Regions from separate parts of the Halomonas huangheensis genome, predicted to be linked through region 3. Evidence: predicted binding sites of a transcription regulator. Region 3 holds the regulator's gene; each other region holds the start of a gene.

Region 1 (3,120 bases), 2.1 Mb from region 3:
GCCCTGCACGAACGCCCTTGCCGCATTGATCAGTTCCTCAAGGTTCTCGACTCTCGCCTGGCCCTTTTCGCCTTTTTCATTGCGGTGGTGTTCGATCAATCCGGTGCGCTTGTTGATCAACTCGATGATGCGATGCAGCTCGAGCCCGGAGGCTTCGTCATCGCAACCGTCAATCAGATCAGCAAATGCCTTGAGAGAGGTCGCCGCGCGTCCCTTCAGCGAGCCATCGGCAAGTGCGTCGTGCAGCGCCTGCCACAATGGGACCTCGGTGTGACGAGCCCGCTCACGCAGAATCTCGACGGTACGCGTGCCGATGCCACGCGCCGGGACATTGATGACCCGCTCGAGGGAGGCGTCATCGTCACGATTCAACAGCAGGCGCAGATACGCCAGTGAGTTCTTGATCTCGAGACGTTCGTAGAAGCGATGCCCACCATAGATACGATAAGGCATACCCTGACGGATCAGTGTTTCCTCGAGCACTCGCGACTGGGCGTTGGAGCGGTAGAGAATGGCGATGTCACGGCGATTGATCCCTTCGTCCACCCTGGATTTGATGGTATCGACGATGAAGCGTGCCTCGTCCATATCATTGAAGCCGGCATATACCGAGATCGGCTCTCCACGCTCGCCTGCCGTCCACAACTCCTTGCCCATACGGTCAGAGTTCTGACGAATCAAGGTATTGGCGGCCTCGAGGATGGCGCTGGTAGAGCGATAGTTCTGCTCGAGGCGTACGGTGCGCGTATCCGGAAACTCTTCCTCAAAGCGACGAATATTCTCGATCCGTGCGCCGCGCCAGCCATAGATCGATTGATCATCATCACCCACCACGGTCATCGGTGTACGCTGGCCGGTCAACAGCTTGAGCCAGGCATACTGCAGGGTGTTGGTATCCTGGAACTCATCGACCAGAACATGGCCGAAACGCTCCTGATAGTGGGCCAGTAGCGCTGGATTATCACGCAACAGCTCGAGACTGCGCAGTAGCAACTCGCCGAAATCGACCAGACCGCCACGCTCACAGGTCAGTTGATAGACGTTATACAGCTCTGCCATCTGCTCGACATAGGCGTCCCCGTTGACCTTCACCTGGTGGGGCCGTAACCCCTCTTCCTTGCAACCGGAGATAAAGGACTGCACCTGGCGCGGTGGAAAACGCTCGTCATCGATCCGGCCATCTTTCAACAGGCGTTTGATCAGACGCAGTTGGTCATCGGAGTCGATGATCTGGAAATGCTGGGGCAGGCGTGCATCCTGCCAGTGAGTGCGCAGCAGGCGATGAGCAATGGAGTGGAAGGTGCCTACCCAGACATGGCGCAGCGACATCCGCAGCACCGACTCCAGGCGCGTACGCATCTCGCGTGCCGCCTTGTTGGTAAACGTCACCGCCAACACTGCATAGGGCGATAGGCCCTCAACCTGCATCAACCAGGCGATGCGATGCACCAGCACCCGTGTCTTGCCGGAACCGGCACCGGCCAGCACCAGCATATTGCCTTGCGGGGCACATACCGCTTCGTGTTGAGCCGGATTGAGGCCGTCGATGATCGCCGTGACATCATCCATGAACAAGACACCGTCGTGGTCGAAAATGGAAGCCTAGTCTACCACAGCGATGCTGGATGAATGGACAGTAAGAAAAGAGAGAGGGAAGGAAGAAGAAGGAAGAGAAAAGCCGGGAGCCGGGGTTACTTCCCTCTTCCAACTCACCTCTTACAGCTCGCCCGAATCATTTCTCGTCCGGTTCAGGGTAACGCAGCGGGTTGAGGCTGCGCTTGACCGATTTGAGCTGTTCGGCAAGTTTGGGGCCACGAGTCTTGGCCACGCCCACTGCCAACACATCGACCAGCACCAGGTGGGCGATACGTGAGCTCATCGGGGTATAGATCTCGGTGTCTTCATGGACATCGATGTACAACGGCAAATTGACTTCTCCGGCCAGCGGCGAGCCGCTGGGGCACAAACCAATCACGGTGGCACCGGCTTCGCGCGCCAGCTTGACGCTGGCGACCAACGCACGAGTACGACCGGTCTGGGAAATCGCCACCACCACATCGCCTTCCTTGAGCGTCACTGCCGACATGTTCTGCATATGCGGATCGGCATAAGCGGCTGTGGATATCTGCAGGCGGAAGAACTTGTGCTGAGCATCGAAGGCGACAGCCCCCGAAGCGCCAAAGCCATAGAACTCGACACGATTGGCCATGGCCAATGCATTGATGGCCTTGTTCAGCCCTTCATTGTCGAGTCGGTCACGAATCGACAACAGGGTCCCCACGGTGGAATCGAAGATGCTATGCGAGAATTCAGCGACAGAATCGCTATCGTTCATCGAGAACTGGGCGAACTGGCTACCGGCGGCCAGCATCTGCGCCATCTTCAGCTTGAAGTCCTGAAAACCGTCACAACCGAGGGCGCGACAGAAGCGCACCACTGTCGGCTCACTGACCTTGGCTTCCGTGGCCAGGTCAACGATCCGCATGTGGATAACTTCTTCCGGATTACGCAACACGAAACGTGCCACCTTCTGCTCGGAGCGCCGGAAGTGCTCCATGCGACGTCGCATTTCATCAAACAGCGCCCGACTCACCCTGAACACCTCACTCAACTGAAGAACTTACATGACAGAAGAACTTGTATAACTGAAAACCAGGCATACGGCGTATATCGCCATTATCAGAATGCAGTATGCCCGAAGCACAGCAGGAATGCTTGTAACCTGGTTCCGGTTGGCATGCGTGAGAGCGGTCGCGAGTCCTCCAGCACAGGCCTGCCTGGTATGACCTTGCAGATCTGAGCTCCCGATCGTCATCTTTTTGTCAAGTACGGTATAGTAAAAGATGCAGTGTCGCGCAGCGTCCTTGATGCCGGCACATTCACTGCATAGGAGAGTCGATCATGCGCAATGTCGAACGGTTAACCTCCCTCAAGAGTGAACTCCTCGACATCTTCATGAGCATGGAAGTCGCCGAACACGAACGGCGCTCCCGTACCGCCGCACAGCGCAATCTACGCGCTCGCCGCGGAATCGAACTTCATCGGGAATTCAAGCGTCTATCCGAGGATATTGCGGAGCTCCCCGAAGACGCCGTAGAAGACGAAATGCATTGATCAGCC
Region 2 (3,120 bases), 1.9 Mb from region 3:
GCACCGATGGCACCGATCAGGCTGATGCAGGCACTACCCAACACCACGGACGCTGACAGCACCAGATAACTCCCCTCGGGCAGCGCCAGCGTCAACCCCAGCAAGGGTGCCAGCAGCGCCAGCGGCACCCCGGTGACCAACCAATGCACGGCAACCTTGGCCAGCATCAGCACCGCTAGCGGATGCGGCGTGAGCATCAACTGCTCCAGGGTACCGTCGTCGTGGTCAGCACGAAAGAGCCCATCCAGCGACAATAGCGCCGCAAGCAACGCGGCCACCCACAGAATACCCGGAGCAATCAGCGCCAGTTGATCGGCATCAGGAGAAATCCCCAGAGGAAACAGCGTGATGACCATGGCGAAGAACATCAGCGGTGTCAGCGCATCCCCCGGCCGACGCGCCACCGCCAGAAGGTCACGCTTGAACGTCGCCGCCAGTGCACGCCCCAGCCCTGTGCCGGCGGTGCGCAACACCAATGGTTTCGCACTGGCCGCCTGATCAGCCGATGAAAACTCGCGCTTCATGCTGCCGCCACCTCGCTGCCGAGGCGCAGCCTACGCAGGCCTTGTATTCGATCCAGCGCGTGGTGAGTAGTTACCAACACTGCTCCGCCACGACTGGCGTGCTGTGCCAACAACTGCTCCAGCGCTGATACACCTTCCGCATCAATGGCGGTGAACGGTTCATCGAGAATCCACAGCAATCCCCGAGCCAGATAAAGGCGCGCCAACGCTACTCGCCGTTGCTGTCCTGCCGATAACTGGAAGGCAGGCACATCCTCGAAGCTGGCGAGCCCGACACTTTCAAGGGCTTCCTCACAATCGGACAGCGAGACGCCGTCGCCATTGATGGCCTGATACCAACGCAGGTTCTCCAACGCACTGAGATGCGCCTTGATCCCGGCGCCATGACCGAGGTACACGAGATTGGCCAACAGGTCGGCACGCGCGCGACGTAAGGGTCGCCCCTGCCACAGCACCTCACCTTCAACATCAGTAATCTGCCCACAGAGCACCTTGAGCAAAGTGGTCTTGCCACTTCCGTTGGGGCCTTCGACGCGTAGTACATCCCCAGGCTTCAGGGTCAGGTCGAGGCCACGAAACAACCAGCGGCCATCGCGCTCGCATGCCAGTTGCCGAGCTTCAAGACTCAGACTCAAGACGCACCCCAGGATCAACAGATTCGCACAGACTTTACACGTATTGCCGCAGTCGAACCAGCAACCACAGGCGGCAAGCCGTCGCAGGTTCGTGTCATGACCACCTACGGCAGATTCTTGATACTTGCGTGTTTTGCTGGCGCTGCTATCCTTCATCAAAACACTGTATGTATCGACAGGTATTTTACGCAAGGGAGGTGCTGCCACGACGACTCGCAAGATCCACCTGCGCGTCGAATGCAGGCAGTGCCCACCAAGGGGAGACCACGTGCCATGACCACCGTCACACTGCAGTTCTTTCAACGCCTACCCAACCTACCCATCGCCGAGAGTTGGGCTGCCATTGACCACGACCCCGACAGCAGCGTCGAGATTCCGCTGGCGGGTAGTGTTTCGGCGGGTATGCCGATCGAGGTATGCAGCAGCGATGCCACTATTCATGTCCCATCACGCATGATCCGCCGCAATACCTACGCCCTCCAGGTGCGTGGCAACTCAATGATCGATTGCAATATCTTCGATGGCGATGTGATCATTATTGAACGTCAGGAAAGCGCCGAGAACGGCGAAACAGCAGTGGTCATGATCAACGACCAGGAGGTCACCCTGAAGAAGCTGTATATCGAGAAGAATGGTGTGCGTCTGCAACCGGCCAACACCAGCATGCCAGCCATCTATCTGCGCAATAGCGATATTCGAGTATTGGGCCTGGTCATGGGTGTCGCCCGGCGAGCAGAGATGGCAGCCTGATGCGCTATCCGGTTCCCGACCTCACTCCCGACAACTGGTTTGAAGTCGAGATCGAGATCGAACGCAGTCGTTTCATCACCTGGCTGGCCCATGCGCCGGACAATGGGGCATTCGACCGCCTGCTGGCAGCCGCACGCAACGCCCACCCCAATGCCAGCCACCACTGCAGTGCCTTTATCGCCGGGCCTCCGGGGGAGCAGGTCCATATCGGCTTTTCCGACGACGGTGAGCCCGGCGGCACCGCAGGCCGCCCGATGTACCAGGCCCTCACCGGTGATGGCATCGGCCAGGTAGCCGCGGTAGTCACTCGCTACTTCGGTGGTATCAAGCTGGGCACCGGTGGCCTGGCTCGCGCCTACACCCAAGCGGTAATGGCTGCTCTGGCCGAGGTGCCCAGACGAGAAGTCACCGAGCGGCGTGAGGTGCGTGTGCGCATCGAGTTTGCAGGGGAAGCCGACACCAGAGATTGGTGTGCGCAACACGACATCACCATCGTCGATGTTCTCTATGCTGCCGACGGAGTGACTCTGGCATTGGGTTGGCCCAGTGATACCCAGGTAGATGTCAGCGCTCTGCATTCGCGCCTCAAGGGCAAGTTGCAATTGGAAGATGACTCCCAACTGACACCATGACACGCTCGAGTGTTGTTGTTAGCCAGGCGCGATGCCGGTCATTACCAGGCATGCTGGTAACTACCCGGCTTATACCCCTGCGGTCGCCCTGGTGGCAGCGACTCCATCAACGTCCATGTCGACAGCCTTTTCCGCAGCAGTTGCTGAGTTGCCGGCAGGTGCCATTTCCCCGATGTAGCGGGCGCGTTTTTCCGGCTTCAGCTGCGTGACATCCACCGCCACCAGCCCATCGATACAGTAGCTGAACCCGGTATCGACGCCGAAAGCATGGAAGCTGACGCCTCCGGGCTGAGCCACCTCCACATACTGCTTGTAGAGCGCAGGCACACCAGCCCCCATCGCCTGCAGCGCATGCCGGAGGCGCTGAAAATCTTCCTTGATGTCATTACCGGAGAACAGCCGTTCGGCCTCATGACGCCCGGCCGACGACAACTGCACCGGCGCCCGCGGTCGAATCAGACTGGTGTCATTGGCGTGATAGTGACGGTAATAGCTGAGCAGCAATTCCTTGGCCAACGGTGGCATATGATTGGGAATGGTCACCGGGCCAAACAGCCAGCGAACTTCTGGATGCTTGCG
Region 3 (3,120 bases):
GAAGGTAAATATGACGGTCCCCAGTACAAAGTGCAGACGCCAGAAACGCTCGGCGTCCGGCAGCTCTGGGGTCGCCTCGCGCACGAGGGCTACAAAACGTGTAAAGACGGTACCGAATTCATCCTGAATATAACGGCGCAAGTGCCCCTGCGCCTGACTATAGGCCAGCCCCAGCAGGCGCATGAATACCTTGAGACTGTGCTTCTCGGCAGGAACCTCCAGCACAGTGCGCGCCATGGTTTCCAGCAACACCTCAAGGGGAATGACCTTCTCGCCATAATCCGCCTCCAGCGCATCGATCGCTGCGTGGAAGCGCTCGGAAAACGGCTCCAGATAACGGGCAAATACTGCCTGGATCAACGACTTCTTTGAACCGAAGTGGTAGTTGACCGCAGCCAGGTTGACCTTGGCCTTGCCGGTGATGTTGCGCAGAGAGGTTTCAGCGAAGCCACGTTCAGCAAAAAGCACCTCGGCGGTGTCGAGGATACGGGTCATGGTGTCAGGCTGGCCCATAATCAGGCTCCGTTTTCAGAGGAAAAGCTGAAGGTGAAATGGCGCGGGGAGAGCGCCGGTTGCCGATACTGAATTCACCCACTGCCGCTTCCCGGTTGGAAACAATTGTTTGAATTCTTCCAAAAGTGTATGCGAGCAAGCGCGATGCCACAATCAGTGTGGTGAAGATGATGTTTGAAACAGGCCATGGAATTACCCGCAAGGAACATTTTTACTGGATAGGCGTCCATACTGTATACTTAACCAAGTAACGTGTCTGACCATGGCCAGATGCCTGGCAGATAAAGTCCCATGATCACCGGGCCTGTGGCGTTGAAGGCCACAGTTTCATCTTCACAACCTCGCCGCCTGAGGGAGGCCGAATGACACGTCCCCTGACTCCTCGCCAACAGAACGTCTATGACTTTATCGTCAAGACCATGAACGAGCTCGGTTATCCGCCAACCCGCGCCGAAATCTCGCGTGCGCTTGGCTTCCGTTCTCCCAACGCAGCAGAAGAGCATCTACGCGCCCTCGAGCGCAAAGGCGCCATCCGAGTAATTCGCGGCACCTCGCGTGGTATCCGTCTGCCAGCCCAGGAGAGCGATCCTGCCAACAGTTCAGATTCGCAGCCTGAAGCCAGCTCTCCCCAGGGGTTGCCGATAATCGGTGAAGTAGCAGCTGGTAGTCCGATTCTTGCTGCCGAGCATATCGACCGCTACTGCCCCCTACCTCCGGAATACTTCACCCCGCGCGCCGACTATCTGCTGCGCGTTCGCGGCCTGTCGATGAAGGATATCGGCATCCTCGAAGGTGACCTGCTGGCCGTGCATCGCACCGAGCGAATTCGCAACGGCCAGATTGTGGTGGCACGCCTCGAGGAAGAAGTCACCGTCAAGCGCTTCCAGCGCGATGGCTATCGGGTAACCCTCGAAGCCGAAAACGAAGACTTCGCCCCGATTCAACTCGACCTGCGCCAGGACAGCCTGTCGATTGAAGGCATTGGAGTAGGAGTGATACGCGGCGGCAGCGGACAGTCACTGGGGTAACGAGCCGCGAGCTACGAGCTGTACAGTGATGCCCCACAGTTCACAGGCCATGGCTCTCCCGAACAGGGATTTACTTACAGCTTGAGGCTTACAGCTTACAGCCCGAGCTGCTCGTAGCTCGTAGCTGAATAGAGATATCCATGCCTATTCGCAAGATCCTTCACGCCGACTGTGACTGCTTCTATGCCGCGGTGGAGATGCGCGACAATCCAGCGTTGCGAGATATTCCTCTAGCGGTGGGCGGGTCCGCTGAACGGCGTGGAGTCATCACGACTTGCAACTATCCGGCACGCAAGTTCGGTATTCACTCGGCGATGCCTACCGCTCGGGCACTACGTCTGTGCCCGGAGCTAACCCTCGTCCCGCCGAATTTCGACAAGTATCGTGAAGTATCGGCACGGATTCAGGCGATCTTTCATGAGTTAACGCCATTGGTTGAGCCGCTGTCACTGGATGAAGCCTATCTGGATGTGACGGATGTCGAGGCTTTCCAGGGCAGCGCCACCTGGATGGCGCAATGGCTCAAGGCCGAGTGCCTCAAGCGCACGGGTATAACGGTATCAGTAGGTGCGGCTCCGGCACGCTTTCTGGCCAAGATTGCCAGTGACTGGGAAAAGCCGGATGGGCTGACGGTGATTCGCCCGGACCAGGTCGATGCTTTCGTGCGCACTCTGCCGGTCAAGAAGTTGCATGGCGTCGGCCCCGCGACCAGTGCTCGCATGGAAGCCATGAACATTCACACCTGCGAGGACCTGCGAGCGCTGCCGATCGAGAAACTGCTTGATGAATTCGGCAAATTCGGTCGCCGCCTGTATGAGATGTCGCGCGGTATCGATGAGCGCCCGATCAACATCGAACGCGAGCGTAAATCGATCAGTGTAGAAACCACTTTCGAACGTGATCTGCCTGACCTGCCAAGCGTCAAGGGAGCCCTGACACCACTCTGCGAGAAGCTGAGCGAACGCGTTTCGCGCAACGGCAACCCGCCGCTGCTGTGCTTATTCGTCAAGATTCGCTTCGACGACTTCACCACCACCAACCTGGAAGCACGCGGGCTGGCACCCGAACTGGAAAACTTCGACCATCTACTGGAACAGGCCTGGCAGCGCGCCCGACGTCCTGTACGTCTGCTGGGTGTCGGAGTGAGGCTAGTGCCGGAAGAAGCCCGACTACAGCTGTCTCTCCCGTTTTCCTGAAGCTCACCAAGGCAGAAACTCATCAAGGCAAGAGCTCAGCGGACACCTGGATACAACGGATACCCGGATAGATGACGACGCAGCGCGTGGCGCTCGTCATCCGCCATGGCGTCCGGCCAGAGCCAGATCGTCGAACCACTCCAGCGCAAGGCAATCAACCGGGGACCGAGCGCCACACACTGCAACTTGATCGGCTGCCAATGCTCCCGCCCCGGGCTCCGCCACTCCCACCGCCCGGGTACCGCCGATAACTGCGCCTCGAGCCCGATCCGGCCCGAAGACATACTCGCACTCCCCGGGATCGAGGAGCCCGGCTTTGAGGAAACGGGGTCCGAGGCAGCCGAACCAGGGAAAGCCAACGCAGCGTCATCCACCAGACAACG

The links. Region 3 encodes LexA, which represses DNA repair genes until DNA is damaged. Its sites were predicted from a motif close to TACTGTNTANNTANACAGTA; they were not measured.
Region 1: a site for LexA is predicted at 1,620-1,639, ahead of uvrD (DNA helicase II). Genes of this name have one in related genera too.
Region 2: a site for LexA is predicted at 1,321-1,340, ahead of AR456_RS03295 (LexA family protein). Genes of this name have one in related genera too.

The regions. Positions count from the first base shown of each region.
Region 1 covers NZ_CP013106.1:4,710,029-4,713,148, forward strand. Annotated here, with positions in the region: gene uvrD (DNA helicase II) at 1-1,569, opposite strand, end outside; gene hexR (transcriptional regulator HexR) at 1,733-2,593, opposite strand; gene AR456_RS20530 (PA3496 family putative envelope integrity protein) at 2,902-3,114, shown strand.
Region 2 covers NZ_CP013106.1:714,351-717,470, reverse strand. Annotated here, with positions in the region: gene ccmB (heme exporter protein CcmB) at 1-524, opposite strand, end outside; gene ccmA (cytochrome c biogenesis heme-transporting ATPase CcmA) at 521-1,159, opposite strand; gene AR456_RS03295 (LexA family protein) at 1,433-1,909, shown strand; gene AR456_RS03290 (IMPACT family protein) at 1,909-2,541, shown strand; gene olsF (bifunctional ornithine lipid synthase OlsF) at 2,611-3,120, opposite strand, start outside.
Region 3 covers NZ_CP013106.1:2,627,037-2,630,156, forward strand. Annotated here, with positions in the region: gene AR456_RS11495 (TetR/AcrR family transcriptional regulator) at 1-513, opposite strand, end outside; gene lexA (transcriptional repressor LexA) at 876-1,541, shown strand; gene dinB (DNA polymerase IV) at 1,688-2,737, shown strand; gene AR456_RS11510 (hypothetical protein) at 2,773-3,021, opposite strand.